Regions from separate parts of the Sodalis sp. RH16 genome, predicted to be linked through region 1. Evidence: predicted binding sites of a transcription regulator. Region 1 holds the regulator's gene; each other region holds the start of a gene.

Evidence for each region. Region 1 encodes Fur, which represses iron uptake genes when iron is present. Its sites were predicted from a motif close to ATAATAATGAGAACNACTATCAA; they were not measured.
Region 2: the regulator Fur is predicted to act here: its motif matches at 1,424-1,446, upstream of bfd (bacterioferritin-associated ferredoxin).
Region 3: the regulator Fur is predicted to act here: its motif matches at 1,653-1,675, upstream of exbB (tol-pal system-associated acyl-CoA thioesterase).
Region 4: the regulator Fur is predicted to act here: its motif matches at 1,242-1,264, upstream of ACL2XJ_RS08390 (TonB-dependent siderophore receptor).

The regions. Positions count from the first base shown of each region.
Region 1 covers NZ_CP178737.1:3,296,386-3,299,552, forward strand. Annotated here, with positions in the region: gene alsR (transcriptional repressor AlsR) at 1-509, opposite strand, end outside; gene fur (ferric iron uptake transcriptional regulator) at 1,039-1,515, opposite strand; gene fldA (flavodoxin FldA) at 1,846-2,361, opposite strand; gene ybfE (LexA regulated protein) at 2,531-2,830, opposite strand; gene ACL2XJ_RS15200 (alpha/beta fold hydrolase) at 2,966-3,167, opposite strand, start outside.
Region 2 covers NZ_CP178737.1:2,309,095-2,312,261, reverse strand. Annotated here, with positions in the region: gene ACL2XJ_RS10530 (prepilin peptidase) at 1-525, shown strand, start outside; gene bfr (bacterioferritin) at 646-1,125, opposite strand; gene bfd (bacterioferritin-associated ferredoxin) at 1,199-1,393, opposite strand; gene tuf (elongation factor Tu) at 1,572-2,756, opposite strand; gene fusA (elongation factor G) at 2,827-3,167, opposite strand, start outside.
Region 3 covers NZ_CP178737.1:2,545,859-2,549,025, reverse strand. Annotated here, with positions in the region: gene ACL2XJ_RS11740 (SDR family oxidoreductase) at 1-95, shown strand, start outside; gene exbD (TonB system transport protein ExbD) at 160-585, opposite strand; gene exbB (tol-pal system-associated acyl-CoA thioesterase) at 589-1,584, opposite strand; gene metC (cystathionine beta-lyase) at 1,981-3,167, shown strand, end outside.
Region 4 covers NZ_CP178737.1:1,838,840-1,842,006, forward strand. Annotated here, with positions in the region: gene ACL2XJ_RS08385 (AraC family transcriptional regulator) at 325-1,104, opposite strand; gene ACL2XJ_RS08390 (TonB-dependent siderophore receptor) at 1,363-3,167, shown strand, end outside.

The DNA.
Region 1 (3,167 bases):
CAGCGCAGGCCGATTTTCAGGAATTTGTGCTGAACGTCGGTACAAATTGAATTCGAGCCGCCGACGCCATAGAGTTCACGCTGGCGGGCATTGAAAAAACAGCGGGCGGCCTGCTGGATCTCCTGCGCATCGACAATGGCCTGTCCTTCAACGATGGTGCGTACCGTGAGGTTAAACACCTTATTCACCAGATCCTCCGGACTGTCATCCGGCGACAGTTCGGCGGTAATATCATGATCCGCATGATCAAAATATTCGACAATCGCGCTGCGAAGCTGCCGAAAACCGCTGAAGCCCAGAATTTTCGACACCTTGACAATCATGGCTTCCGACATGCCGAGGCTTTGCGCCACCTCTTTAATGCCGGAAATATGGCTAAGATTGCCTGGCGTTAAAAACCACTCCACGATCCGGCTTTCATTTTCGGTCATCCCTTCTTGCTTGATGCGAAGATAGGGAGCGATGCCGATACCTCGGGGCATGGCGCCGTTCAGTTCCGATTCAGTCATTTTCAGCTCTCTGATTATCATTGCTGACGGCACTATATCAACATAGGATGCATAACAAATATGCAGCATACTTCACGTTTTAAAATAATTTATAAAGTTGGTGCTTTTTGTAAAAGTAATGCCGGACATTGCTCATGGCGCCGTGGAAACGACACCGAAGCCTTACGAATAAAATATTATTGTAATACAATAGGTAACATGTATTTTTAGCGAAGATTCTTTTTCGCTTGTGGATTTGAACAGCAGGAATGAGAATTGATGGGTGTGTGATTGTTTTAAATATTTATAATAAATTTTAATTCGTGAAGTTTCTTTTGCTGATGCGATTCCACGGCGCAGGCTCAACGGGCTGTGGCCGCCTGGCCGGCATGAAGGGGCTGAGGAGCGAATGGAGTGAAAGAATCAACGGCAGCGGGATAAGAAACGGGGCGGCATCAGTCCAGGTGCCATCGGCAATTTGCGGAATAACCAAAACCACCCGTTTCAGCAGTGGTTTTCAAGCTTTGAACGATGCCCGGTGTCGCTATGGTTACTCTTTAAGGCTGTGCACCGCTTCGTCAACATCATGATCGTGCAGGGTCTCATCCTCACGGCAATTGCCGACTTCACAATGGCCATAAAGATATAAACTGTGATTAGTGAGTTTGATATTGTGTTTTTTAGCGATATCCCGTTGGCGCGCTTCGATAAACTCGTCACGAAATTCAATGACCTTGCCGCAATCAAGGCAGATCAGGTGGTCGTGATGATGTTGCTGCGTCAGTTCAAAAACGGATTTACCGCCTTCGAAATTATGGCGGGTGACGATCCCGGCGTCATCAAACTGATTCAGTACGCGATAAACGGTGGCTAAACCAATCTCCTCACCCATATCGATCAGTTTTTTATAGAGATCCTCCGCACTGACGTGATGGCATTCCGGATCTTGCAGCACTTCCAGAATTTTAAGTCTGGGAAGTGTGACTTTCAGGCCGGCCTTCTTCAATGCAATATTATTGTCAGTCATGCGGGTTTAGTCCTGTTGCTTTGATAATTTGATTGTAGGCTAATGTAGCCTATAACAATGGTCGGCCTGAAAAATGTAACGCCGTCTCATTATAGGACTGCCTGTGTAAAATGAAAACCGCGGCCTTTTTACAATGATAGTCTGTTTAAGGTGAGGCAAGTTTTATCACATTTCATTAAAATCGGTCTAACCGCCAGGCTATTGTACTGCTTTGTGGATGAAAGTTAAAAACTTGTATCTATCGATTTGAAAGGAATTATATATCAACAGCTTCAACCGGCCGTCAACGCTATGGACGGCACGGGTTTAGCCGGGAAACCCGGCGGCGGCTCAGCCGAGCTTGAGTTCGGCGCTGATTTGTTTTACCCAGGCGTCCACGCGGTCATTGGTCAGCTCTGGCTGGCGATCTTCGTCTATGGCCAAACCGATAAAATGCTTATCGTCCGCCAGACCCTTCGATGCTTCAAAATGGTAGCCGGCGGTAGGCCAATGACCCACGATGGTGGCGCCATGGGGTTCGATGATATCGCGAATGGTGCCCATGGCATCACAAAAATATTCGGCGTAGTCTTCCTGATCGCCGCAGCCGAACAGCGCTACCTGTTTTCCCGTGAAATCAATGTCTTCCAATGTGGGGAAAAAGTCGTCCCAGTCACATTGCGCTTCGCCGTAATACCAGGTGGGAATGCCCAGCAGCAGGGTGGAGAATTGTTCCAGGTCCTCTTTGCTGCTTTTGGCAATGTCATGCACTTCGGCAACATCGGCGCCCAGCTGCTTTTGAATCATTTTGGCAATATTTTCGGTATTGCCGGTGTCACTGCCAAAAAAAATGCCTACGCTTGCCATGAATTTGAAAACCTCTTAAATATTAAGGATATGGTTTACCAGACGATCAACCGGCTTTTCGGGAAATAATCGTGCAATAATAGCAGACCCTCACAGCGGGAGAAACTCGTTCAACCGGAGTTTTATCGCAAAAGCCGGTCTTTTCCGGTCCCGGACGGCGAGCCCGGCCTTAATCTTCCTTGCCGGCGGCATCCTGATGCCGTTCCAATTCGGCCAGCAGGATTTGTTCAATCAGCTCGCTGCGGGAGAGAGCGTGCTGAAAAGCCAGCTCGTTTAATGCAGCCACCGCCTGCGCATTGATTTTTAACTCAACCCGGCGCAGACCCCGCACCTTGTCCCGGCGCAATTGATTGCGTTTATTGATTCGCAATTGTTCATCACGGGAAAGCGGGTTGGTTTTCGGGCGCCCCGGGCGTTTTTCATCGATAAACAAATCCAGGGTGGTGCGGTCCGTTTGTTCTTTTGCCATAAGTCGTGAAGGGATTGTGCATCCAAAAGCGGGCGGGTAAGTCCTTGCCGGTAAACATAGCAAGCCATATTACCCCACCCCGGTGATAAACGACAATGATTAACACTGCCGGATGGGTAAACCGGCCGGTCGCGGCTAGCTCCCCAGGGAATCCGCCAGAAACCGCACAACGGCGCGCAGCGTCGCTTCAGGCTTTTGGGCATGCACCCAATGGCCCGCGCCGGCCACCACGTGGGCCCGCGCCCGTGGAAACTGCCGCCGGATGGCTTCGCTGTACTCCTCCTTCACATAGGGGGAGAGGCCGCCGCGGATAAATAATACCGGCCCGTCCCAGGGC
Region 2 (3,167 bases), 990 kb from region 1:
CGCCCACGTGATTCATACGCCGGCTCATACGGCTGTGAAAGCAGTTGTGCCCTGGTGTTCACCGCCATGCTGATTATCGGCGGGCCCGGGATGAATCTTCCCGTCGGGCTGCTCTTTGGCTGGTTTTTGCTGACACTCAGCTGGGTCGACGCCCTTACCCTGCTGTTGCCGGACCGGCTGAACGGCCCGCTTCTGGCCTGCGGGTTCGCAAGCCACGTCACTGCATGGGATGGGGCAGATGCGTTCAAGAACGGGCTGCTTGGGGCGATATGCGGCGCTATGGCGCTCTGGGGTGTTCAACGCCTGTTTCGGCGGGTAAAGGGTTATGAGGGTCTAGGGAGCGGCGATATTAAGCTGCTGGCTGCCCTTGGTGCCTGGCTGGGGTGGCAGGCGTTGCCGGGATTATGCTGCTACGCGGCGTTAAGCGGACTGGCCGTCTGTGCCGTAAGCGGAAGCACACAGGGGAAAATCCCCTTCGGCCCATGCCTGGCGTTGGCCGGCTGGGTGATATACATCAGTCCGTAGAAAATCCTGCTACGAACTGATGCGGCTTGCGGACGGGTTTATTATGAATCTTCGTATTTATACGACAGTTTAGAACCGTGCCGGTAAAAGTACCGGCGAAGTATCATCCAGGCCCGCTCGTTATTGCGCAGCATCTTTCAACTGGGATTGGAGGTAATTTTGCGCGCCGATGCGGCCGATCAGTTCCAGCTCGGTTTCAAGAAAATCAATATGTTCTTCTTCATCCGTGAGAATTTCGATGAGCATATCGCGGCTCACATAATCCCGAACGCTATCGGCATAATTGATGCCTTCACGGAGATCCTGGGCCCCTTGCAGTTCAAGGTTAAGATCCGAGCGCAGCATTTCTTCCACATCCTGGCCGATGTTAAGCGGGCCGAGGTCCTGCAGATTCGGCAGCCCTTCCAGGAAAAGTATGCGTTCGATATAACGATCGGCATGCTTCATTTCATCAATGGATTCGTGATATTCGACGTCGTTTAGCCGCATCAGACCCCAATTTTTGAACATCCGTGCATGCAGGAAATACTGATTGATGGCAACCAGCTCGTTGCCGAGCAGTTTATTGAGATGGGTTATTACTTGGGCATCGCCTTTCATAGTGCACTCCTCCGTTACGGTTAAGTACAGAATATAACCGGAGCAGAGTAAATCAAGGTAATAACCCTACTAATTAAGCAATTTTTTCATAACTCATAATGATCTGTAGTTCATCTTCCATGATGACCCGCGCCTTGCAGGTGCACTTACCGCATTTGGTGCCTACCGGAACAATCTGTTTAAGCTCTTGAAGCGACACGGGTTGGTACTGTCTGACAGCATCACGGATGGCTTCGTCACTTACCGCATTACATAAACAAACGTACATTTGCGTCTTCTCTAAACCAACTTGCGAATAATTTAAATGAGAACGCTTGTCATTTCAATAGGTGAATTATAATTGTTTTGTAAATTTGAGATATTCCATAGGGTTAATATCAAATGGAAAGAAATAAAAAGGGCGCCGAAGCGCCCTTTCTTTGCCAGACTCCAGGAAGATGGAAGTCTTAAGCGATAACCTTGGCTACCACGCCGGCGCCAACGGTACGGCCGCCTTCGCGAATAGCGAAACGCAAGCCGTCGTCCATGGCGATAGGGGCAATCAGGTTTACAACCATCTTGATGTTGTCGCCAGGCATCACCATTTCCACGCCTTCCGGCAGTTCGATGGTTCCGGTCACGTCAGTGGTACGGAAGTAGAACTGAGGACGGTAGCCTTTGAAGAACGGCGTATGGCGGCCGCCTTCATCTTTGCTCAGAATATAGACTTCTGATTCGAACTGGGTATGCGGATGGATGGTACCCGGTTTAGCCAGTACCTGGCCGCGTTCAACTTCATCACGTTTGGTACCGCGCAGCAGCACGCCCACGTTTTCACCGGCACGGCCTTCATCCAGCAGTTTACGGAACATTTCAACGCCGGTGCAGGTGGTTTTCACGGTCGGCTTGATGCCGACGATTTCAACTTCTTCACCTACTTTCACCACGCCGCGTTCCACACGACCGGTTACCACGGTGCCGCGGCCGGAGATGGAGAATACGTCTTCGATCGGCAGCAGGAACGGCTTGTCAATGGCGCGAACCGGTTCCGGGATGTAGGTGTCCAGCGCTTCGGCCAGTTCCAGGATCTTGGAGGTCCAGGCTTCGTCGCCTTCCAGCGCTTTCAGGGCGGAACCGCGGATTACCGGCGTGTCGTCGCCCGGGAAATCGTACTGCGACAGCAGTTCGCGTACTTCCATTTCAACCAGTTCCAGCAGCTCTTCGTCATCCACCATGTCGCATTTGTTCATGAAGACGATGATGTAAGGCACGCCTACCTGGCGAGCCAGCAGGATGTGCTCGCGGGTCTGCGGCATCGGGCCGTCGGTTGCCGCTACCACCAGGATCGCGCCGTCCATCTGGGCTGCACCGGTGATCATGTTTTTCACGTAGTCGGCATGCCCGGGGCAGTCAACGTGCGCGTAGTGGCGGGACGGGGTATCGTATTCAACGTGAGAGGTGTTGATGGTGATACCACGGGCCTTTTCTTCCGGCGCGTTGTCGATCTGATCGAAGGCGCGGGCGCTGCCGCCGTAGGCTTTAGCCAATACGGTGGTGATGGCGGCGGTCAGGGTCGTTTTACCATGGTCAACGTGGCCGATGGTGCCGACGTTAACGTGCGGTTTTGTACGTTGAAACTTTTCTTTAGACACGGCTATATTCCTTACTCTTATGCTCTCACCTTAAGCGAGAGCACGGGATAATAATTTTAAACCCTAAAACTTATTTAGCTTTACGGGCTTCGATAATGGCCTGAGCAACGTTGTTCGGTGCCTCATTGTACTTCAGGAACTCCATGGAGTAAGAAGCACGGCCCTGAGTCTGTGAACGCAGATCTGTAGCATAACCAAACATTTCAGACAAGGGGACCTGCGCACGAACCGTTTTGCCGGTCGCAGTATCTTCCATGCCGTCGATCATACCGCGACGACGGTTCAGGTCACCGATCACGTCACCCATATAGTCTTCAGGCGTTTCAACTTCGACTTTCATGATAGGTTCCAGCAGAACCGGTTTGGCTTTCATGAAGCCTTCTTTAAACGCCATTGAAGCGGCAATCTTAA
Region 3 (3,167 bases), 750 kb from region 1:
AACTGGCGCCGATCTATGTCTATCTGGCATCCCAGGAATCCAGTTATGTCACCGCTGAAGTACACGGCGTGACCGGCGGCAACCATTTAGGTTAATGATGCGGGGATAGGTATGTTTTACTCTTGATTATACTTTTGCGCCAAGGGGATGCCATGGGAATCACCGTTGTCCGGGGGTTTCCATGCCCACCAGGCCCACTTTGAAATAGCCCGCCTTGCGCAAACCGTCCATCACCGACATCATGGTTTCATAATCCACCTGTTTATCGGCTTGAAAAAAGATGGTGGTGTCTTTATTACCCTGGGTCTGAAGGTTAAGAGCGTCTGCCAGCGTATTCATATCCACCGCCCGATCGCCGATAAACAGCTGCTTATCCGCTTTGACCGATAAATAAACCGGCTTTACCGGCCGGGGCTGGGCCAAAGCGGTGGAGTTAGGCAAATTCACCCGGATATCCACCGTTGCCAACGGGGCGGCCACCATGAATATAATCAACAACACCAGCATGACGTCAATGAAAGGCGTCACGTTGATATCATGCATTTCGCCGTCGCCATCGATGTCTTCGTTCAAATGCATCGCCATAGTCTACCCTAACCGAAGCTTTGCAACGGCTTTGTGTTCGCGGTTGCCGGCGCCGACGGCCAAATCCAGATCGCGCCCCAGCAGCAGGAGAATTTGCGCCGCGCTGTCCCCTACCATGGCCTTATAGCCGGCAATGGTGCGGGCAAAGATATTGTAAATCACCACCGCCGGAATGGCGGCGAATAAACCCACGGCCGTGGCCAGTAATGCTTCGGCTATACCCGGCGCCACCACCGCCAGGTTGGTGGTTTGAGTATGCGCTATGCCGATAAAACTGTTCATTATGCCCCATACCGTACCAAACAGGCCGATAAAGGGGGATATGGCGCCGATAGTGGCTAAAAATCCGTTGCCTTTGCCCATCATCCGGCTGGCAGCCGCCACCCGCCGTTCCAATCGAAAAGCGGCGCGCTCTTTGATGCCTGCGCTATCGTTGGTTCCAGCGGATAAATCCAGTTCATTTTGCACTTCAGCCACCAGACGGGAGCTGACGCCTTCGGTCCGAAATGCGGCGACGGTTTCAATCGCCTCATCCAGACTGCGTACGTTTTTTAACGTTCTCAATTCATCACGCAGACGCCGTTTGGCCGACATCAGTTCGATACCTTTGCCGAAGAAAAGCGCCCAGGTGATAATCGATGCTATCAGCAGACCGACCAGCACGGTTTTCACCACCACATCGGCATGCCGGTACATTCCCCATACCGACAGATCCATTTGGGCAAGCTGCTGGGCCGAACCCATATCGGTACTCAAAGGTCCGGATAACGCGGGGGTCCGCTGGATGTTTTGGTCCAGGGCGGCATCTTGGGACGGCGCCTGTTGAACATTTTGGGCGCCGGGGTCTTGGGCGGCGGCCTGCGGCGGCGCCGCGGCGCTTAATGCACATGAAAATAGTGACGCCGCCGCCAGGCCGCGCAGGATCGCAGGCAGCGGGCCGGCGCATCGCCGAGCCTTAAAGGATAGGTCCTGGATAATCGTCATGACAGCCGTCTTCACGAAATGCCTCCACCGGAATCTGTTACAGGAAATTTAATCAGCGAGAATGATAACAAACAGGACGCGAATTGATAGTGGTTCTCATTATTATTTGTATCAATTTTATTATGCGGCCAGAAATCTACCCAATAGTTTCACTTCATTAATAAATGGTAGCTTAATTTGTAACGTATTTATCAAGATTACCGACAGCGGGAGGTTTTAGCGTCCGTTCTCCAGCCATCATTTTACGCCGCTGAATCATGAAAGGCGTTAATGGTTTTTTAACGCGTTAAAACGCCTGCCGTCGGCGTGCAATCGTGTTAACTTAACTACGCGAAAGGGGGGTGTAATCGAGGCTTTCCCCGGCCTGCGGAATCGTAAGTGAAACCATAAGCGAAAGGCATAGCGCAGAACATGACGGTTAAGAAAATTGAAACGGCGCTGATCGCTGCCGGGAGAGATAAAAAATTCACCCAGGGCTCGGTCAATGCGGTCATTCAACGGGCTTCCTCGTTGGTTTTTGATTCGGTTCAGGCCAAAAAGCACGCTACCGAGCAGCGGGCGAACGGGGAACTGTTTTACGGCCGGCGGGGTACCCTGACCCATTTCTCATTGCAACAAGCCATGGTGGAACTGGAAGGCGGAGCAGGCTGCGCTCTGTATCCTTGCGGAGCCGCCGCCGTAACCAATTCCATCCTCTCTTTCGTTTCCGCCGGGGATCATGTTTTGGTTACCGGATCCGTTTATGAACCCACCACGGATTTTTGCCGGCATATTCTGGGCAAGCTGAATGTCGCCACCACCTGGTTTGACCCGATGATAGGCGCCGGCATAGCGGATCTTATCCAGGAAAACACCCGCGTGGTGTTTTTGGAATCGCCGGGATCCATCACCATGGAGGTGCAGGACATTCCGGCCATCGTGCGGGCAGTGCGATCCGCTAATCCCCAGATTGTGATTATGCTGGATAACACCTGGGCCGCGGGTATTCTCTTGCCGGCGCTGGCGCTGGGCGTGGATATCTCCATCCAGGCCGGTACGAAGTATATTATCGGCCACTCCGACGCCATGCTGGGCACCGCGGTAGCCAACGCCCGCTGCTGGGATCAGTTGCGCGAGCAATCCTATCTGATGGGTCAAATGGCGGATGCCGATACGGCATATATGGCCGCCCGTGGTCTGCGGACGCTGGGCGTCCGGCTTAAACAGCACGAGGCAAACGGCCTGCGGGTGGCGCGTTGGCTGGCCGAACGCCCTGAAGTGGCGACGGTAAATCATCCGGCCCTGCCCGGCAGCCGGGGCCATGAATTCTTCCTGCGGGATTTCAAGGGCGCCAGCGGGCTGTTTTCCTTTATTTTGGCAAAGAGGCTGAGCCAGCGGCAGCTTGAACACTACCTCGATCATTTCGAGCATTTCAGCATGGCTTACTCGTGGGGAGGGTTTGAATCCTTGATACTGGCCAATCAGCCCGAAGAGATCGCGGCCATACGGCCGGCCGGCGGGGTGGATTTCACCGGGACCCTGGTGAGGGTTCATATCGGTCTGGAGAATGTCGATGACCTTATCGCCGATCTGGAAGCCGGTTTTGTTCGGATCGGGGA
Region 4 (3,167 bases), 1.5 Mb from region 1:
ACTTTATCAGTATAGTAAAAGCCGCGATTTTATCCGCTTCTTAGGTGAATTATTAGCAGGTGGAGTAAAAAACCTTAGCTCTTTTACCTTTGGTAAAATTCGCCGGTAATTCCCATGTTATTTTTATTCATAACGTATCTGAGTGTTACTGAAAGGCATTAATCACTTGTAGATTTCATGGTTATTTGAATTATCGAAATTAAAAGAATAAATGTAAAAAGGGCAACGGATAAGGGCGAGATCTCTTAAACGATTAAGCCTCACGCCCAGGGGCCGCCGGCGCAATGCTAACGGCTGGGCCCCTGGTTAAGGCCGGTGGATGTTTCAACAGGACAAATAACGCCGGGGAGTTTCTCCCAGGGTCTTTTTGAACATGGCGATAAACGCGCTGGGGCTCTGATAACCCAGCGAATTGGCCAGCAGGTTAATCGGACGGCCCTGGGCCAGATGAGTCACGGCTTCCGCCAGGCGCAGCTGCTGGCGCCATTGGGAAAAGCCCATACCGGTTTCGTCGCGGAACAGCCGGGCCAGGGTGCGGGCGCTGGCGCCGACGCGGTTGCCCCAGTTTTCCAGCGTGTCGTTGTTTTCCGGTTCCCCCAGCAGGGTATCGCACACGCTGAGCACCCGCCGATCCCTAGGCAGCGGCACCATGCAGACGGTGGCGCGCGGGCAGCGGCGCAGCTCATCCAGCAGCAGGGTGGTGCTCATCTCTACGCGATTGAGCTCCGCCGCCTGCTGGGCCTGATGCCAGGATTTAATCAGTTCATACAGCAGCGGCGTGACCTGCAGGGCAACGTCGTCATACCAGAAATCACGCGTCAGCGGCGGAAACAGATAGATATTGTGCGTAGTGACGTCGTTGATGGCGTGCAGTTCATGGGGCATGCCCCCCGGCAGCCAGAGCGCGCGCCTGGGAGCCAGCGTCCAGATATGGCGCTCGGTAAGGACGCGCACCACCCCCTTCAGGGTAAATATCAGTTGCCCCTGTTCGTGTGCGTGCCAGTGTTGGCGTTCACCCTGGCGATAGGCGAGTTCAACATACCGCATTTTCTCTAACCGTTCGGGCTGCGCCGTGTCATACTTCTTTCGCCAGGTGGGTTCCATCGGGTCCTCTCATTTATCGCTACTGTCTTTTTCAGCAATCGCCGCCAATAACGGAAATAACCGTCAACTACTGTCTGATTTGCGCTATTTCTCCACTTTATATCTTTCCTATACTGGCAGCATTGCTGCTTTTTGAAAAGCAAATGATTATCATTTTTATCCGCGTTGATGGCTGAAACGTTATCTATTGGCCCTTTGCGGTTGAAACATTTTTGTGGAAACGGCGTTTAGTGCGATTTTTGATTCCGGGGATAAGGTATGAACAAGAGAAAAACGGCCGCAAAGGGTGCGCTGCTGCTGTGGGCCGGGATGGCAGGCCACGCCATGGGCGCCCAGGAAACGCCCCAAACGCTGCCGGCGGTGACGGTATCCGGGGCTGACAGCGGCGGCGATGAGGATAACGTGGTCGCCCATAAGGCCGTCGGCGCGACGAAAACCAACACGCCTCTGATTGAAACCGCCCAGAGCGTTTCGGTCATTACCCAGGCGCAAATGGCCTCGCAGGGAGCGAGAAACGTTCCGCAGGCGCTGCGCTACCTGGCGGGGGCCGAGTCGGAGGTCAGCGGGGCGGATTACCGTTTCGATACCATTATGCTGCGGGGGTTCGCGGCGGACGAGTACCTGGACGGTTTGCGCCTGCCCCAGGTGTCCTATTGGTCGCGGCCCCAATGGGACCCCTACCTGTTGGAACGCATCGAGGTAGTGAAAGGCCCTTCGTCGGTGCTTTACGGCCAGGTAAATCCGGGGGGTTTGATTAACCTCACCAGTAAAAAACCCACGGAAGAACCGGTGCACGAGGTCTATCTTACCGGCGGCAATCATAACCAGTTCGGCACCGGTTTTGATCTGTCCGGTCCCCTGGACGACCAAAAACAGTGGCTGGGACGGGTCGCCGGTACGCTGTTCCAGACCGATACCCAGGTGGATCACACCCGCTATAAGCACTACGACATTGCGCCGTCCCTGACCTGGCAACCGAACGACCGTACCAGCCTGACGCTGCTGGCGCAGCTGCGGCGCGATCCCGATTCCGGCTTTTTCAACATGCTGCCGGTTAACGGCACACTGGTGAGCAACCCCAACGGTAAAATCTCCGACCATTTCTACGGCGGCCAGCCGGGGACCGACAGCTACGAACGCAAGCAGGCCAGCGTGGGGTATCAGTTTTCACACGAGTTCAACGATGTCTGGACGTTCCGGCAGAACCTGCGTTATGTGAGCAGTACCAGCGATTATCAGATGGTGTATCCCTTCGGTACGGCCACCGATGCGCCGGCGGTGCACCGCTCCACCATGAATATCAACGAGACGCTGAACAGCTTTACCGTGGATAACCAGGCAGAGGCGAATGTCTCCACAGGCGCGGTGGGACACAAGATATTGATGGGGGTTGATTATCTGCACGATTCCCTGCATCAGAACTCCGGCTACGGCAGCACCTCGGACCTTAACTATCTCAATCCGGATTATAGCGCGCCGGTAGACCTGCCTGATGTGACCAACCGTAACCAGCAAACACAGTCCCAGACCGGTTTTTATCTGCAGGATCAGGCGAAATGGCAGCGGTGGGTGCTGAATCTGGGAGGACGTTATGATAAAGCAAACACCGTAACGCATAATCTGGTGGCCGCGAGCCGCAGCGAGGAGAATGACTACGCCACCACCGGCAGGGCCGGTCTGCTGTATCACTTCGACAGCGGATTTGCCCCCTATGTCAGCTACTCCACCTCGTTTGTGCCCACCAGCGGCACCGATTACAATGGCAACGCGTTTAAACCCACCAAGGGCAAACAGGCGGAAGCCGGCCTGAAATACCAGCCGAACGGTTTGGACGCATTGTTTACCGCCGCGGTATATAACCTGCGCCAGACCAATGTCGCCACGGCGGACCCCGATCATGCGAATTTTAGCGTACAGACCGGTGAAATCCGCTCTAAAGGTATTGAGCTGGAGGGTAAGGTTAACGTGACGCCGTCCTGGCTGGTTACCGCGTCCTATGCGCTGACCGATCCGGAAGTCACCAAATCCAACAACGGCGTTGAGGGCAATTCGCCGGTGGGCAT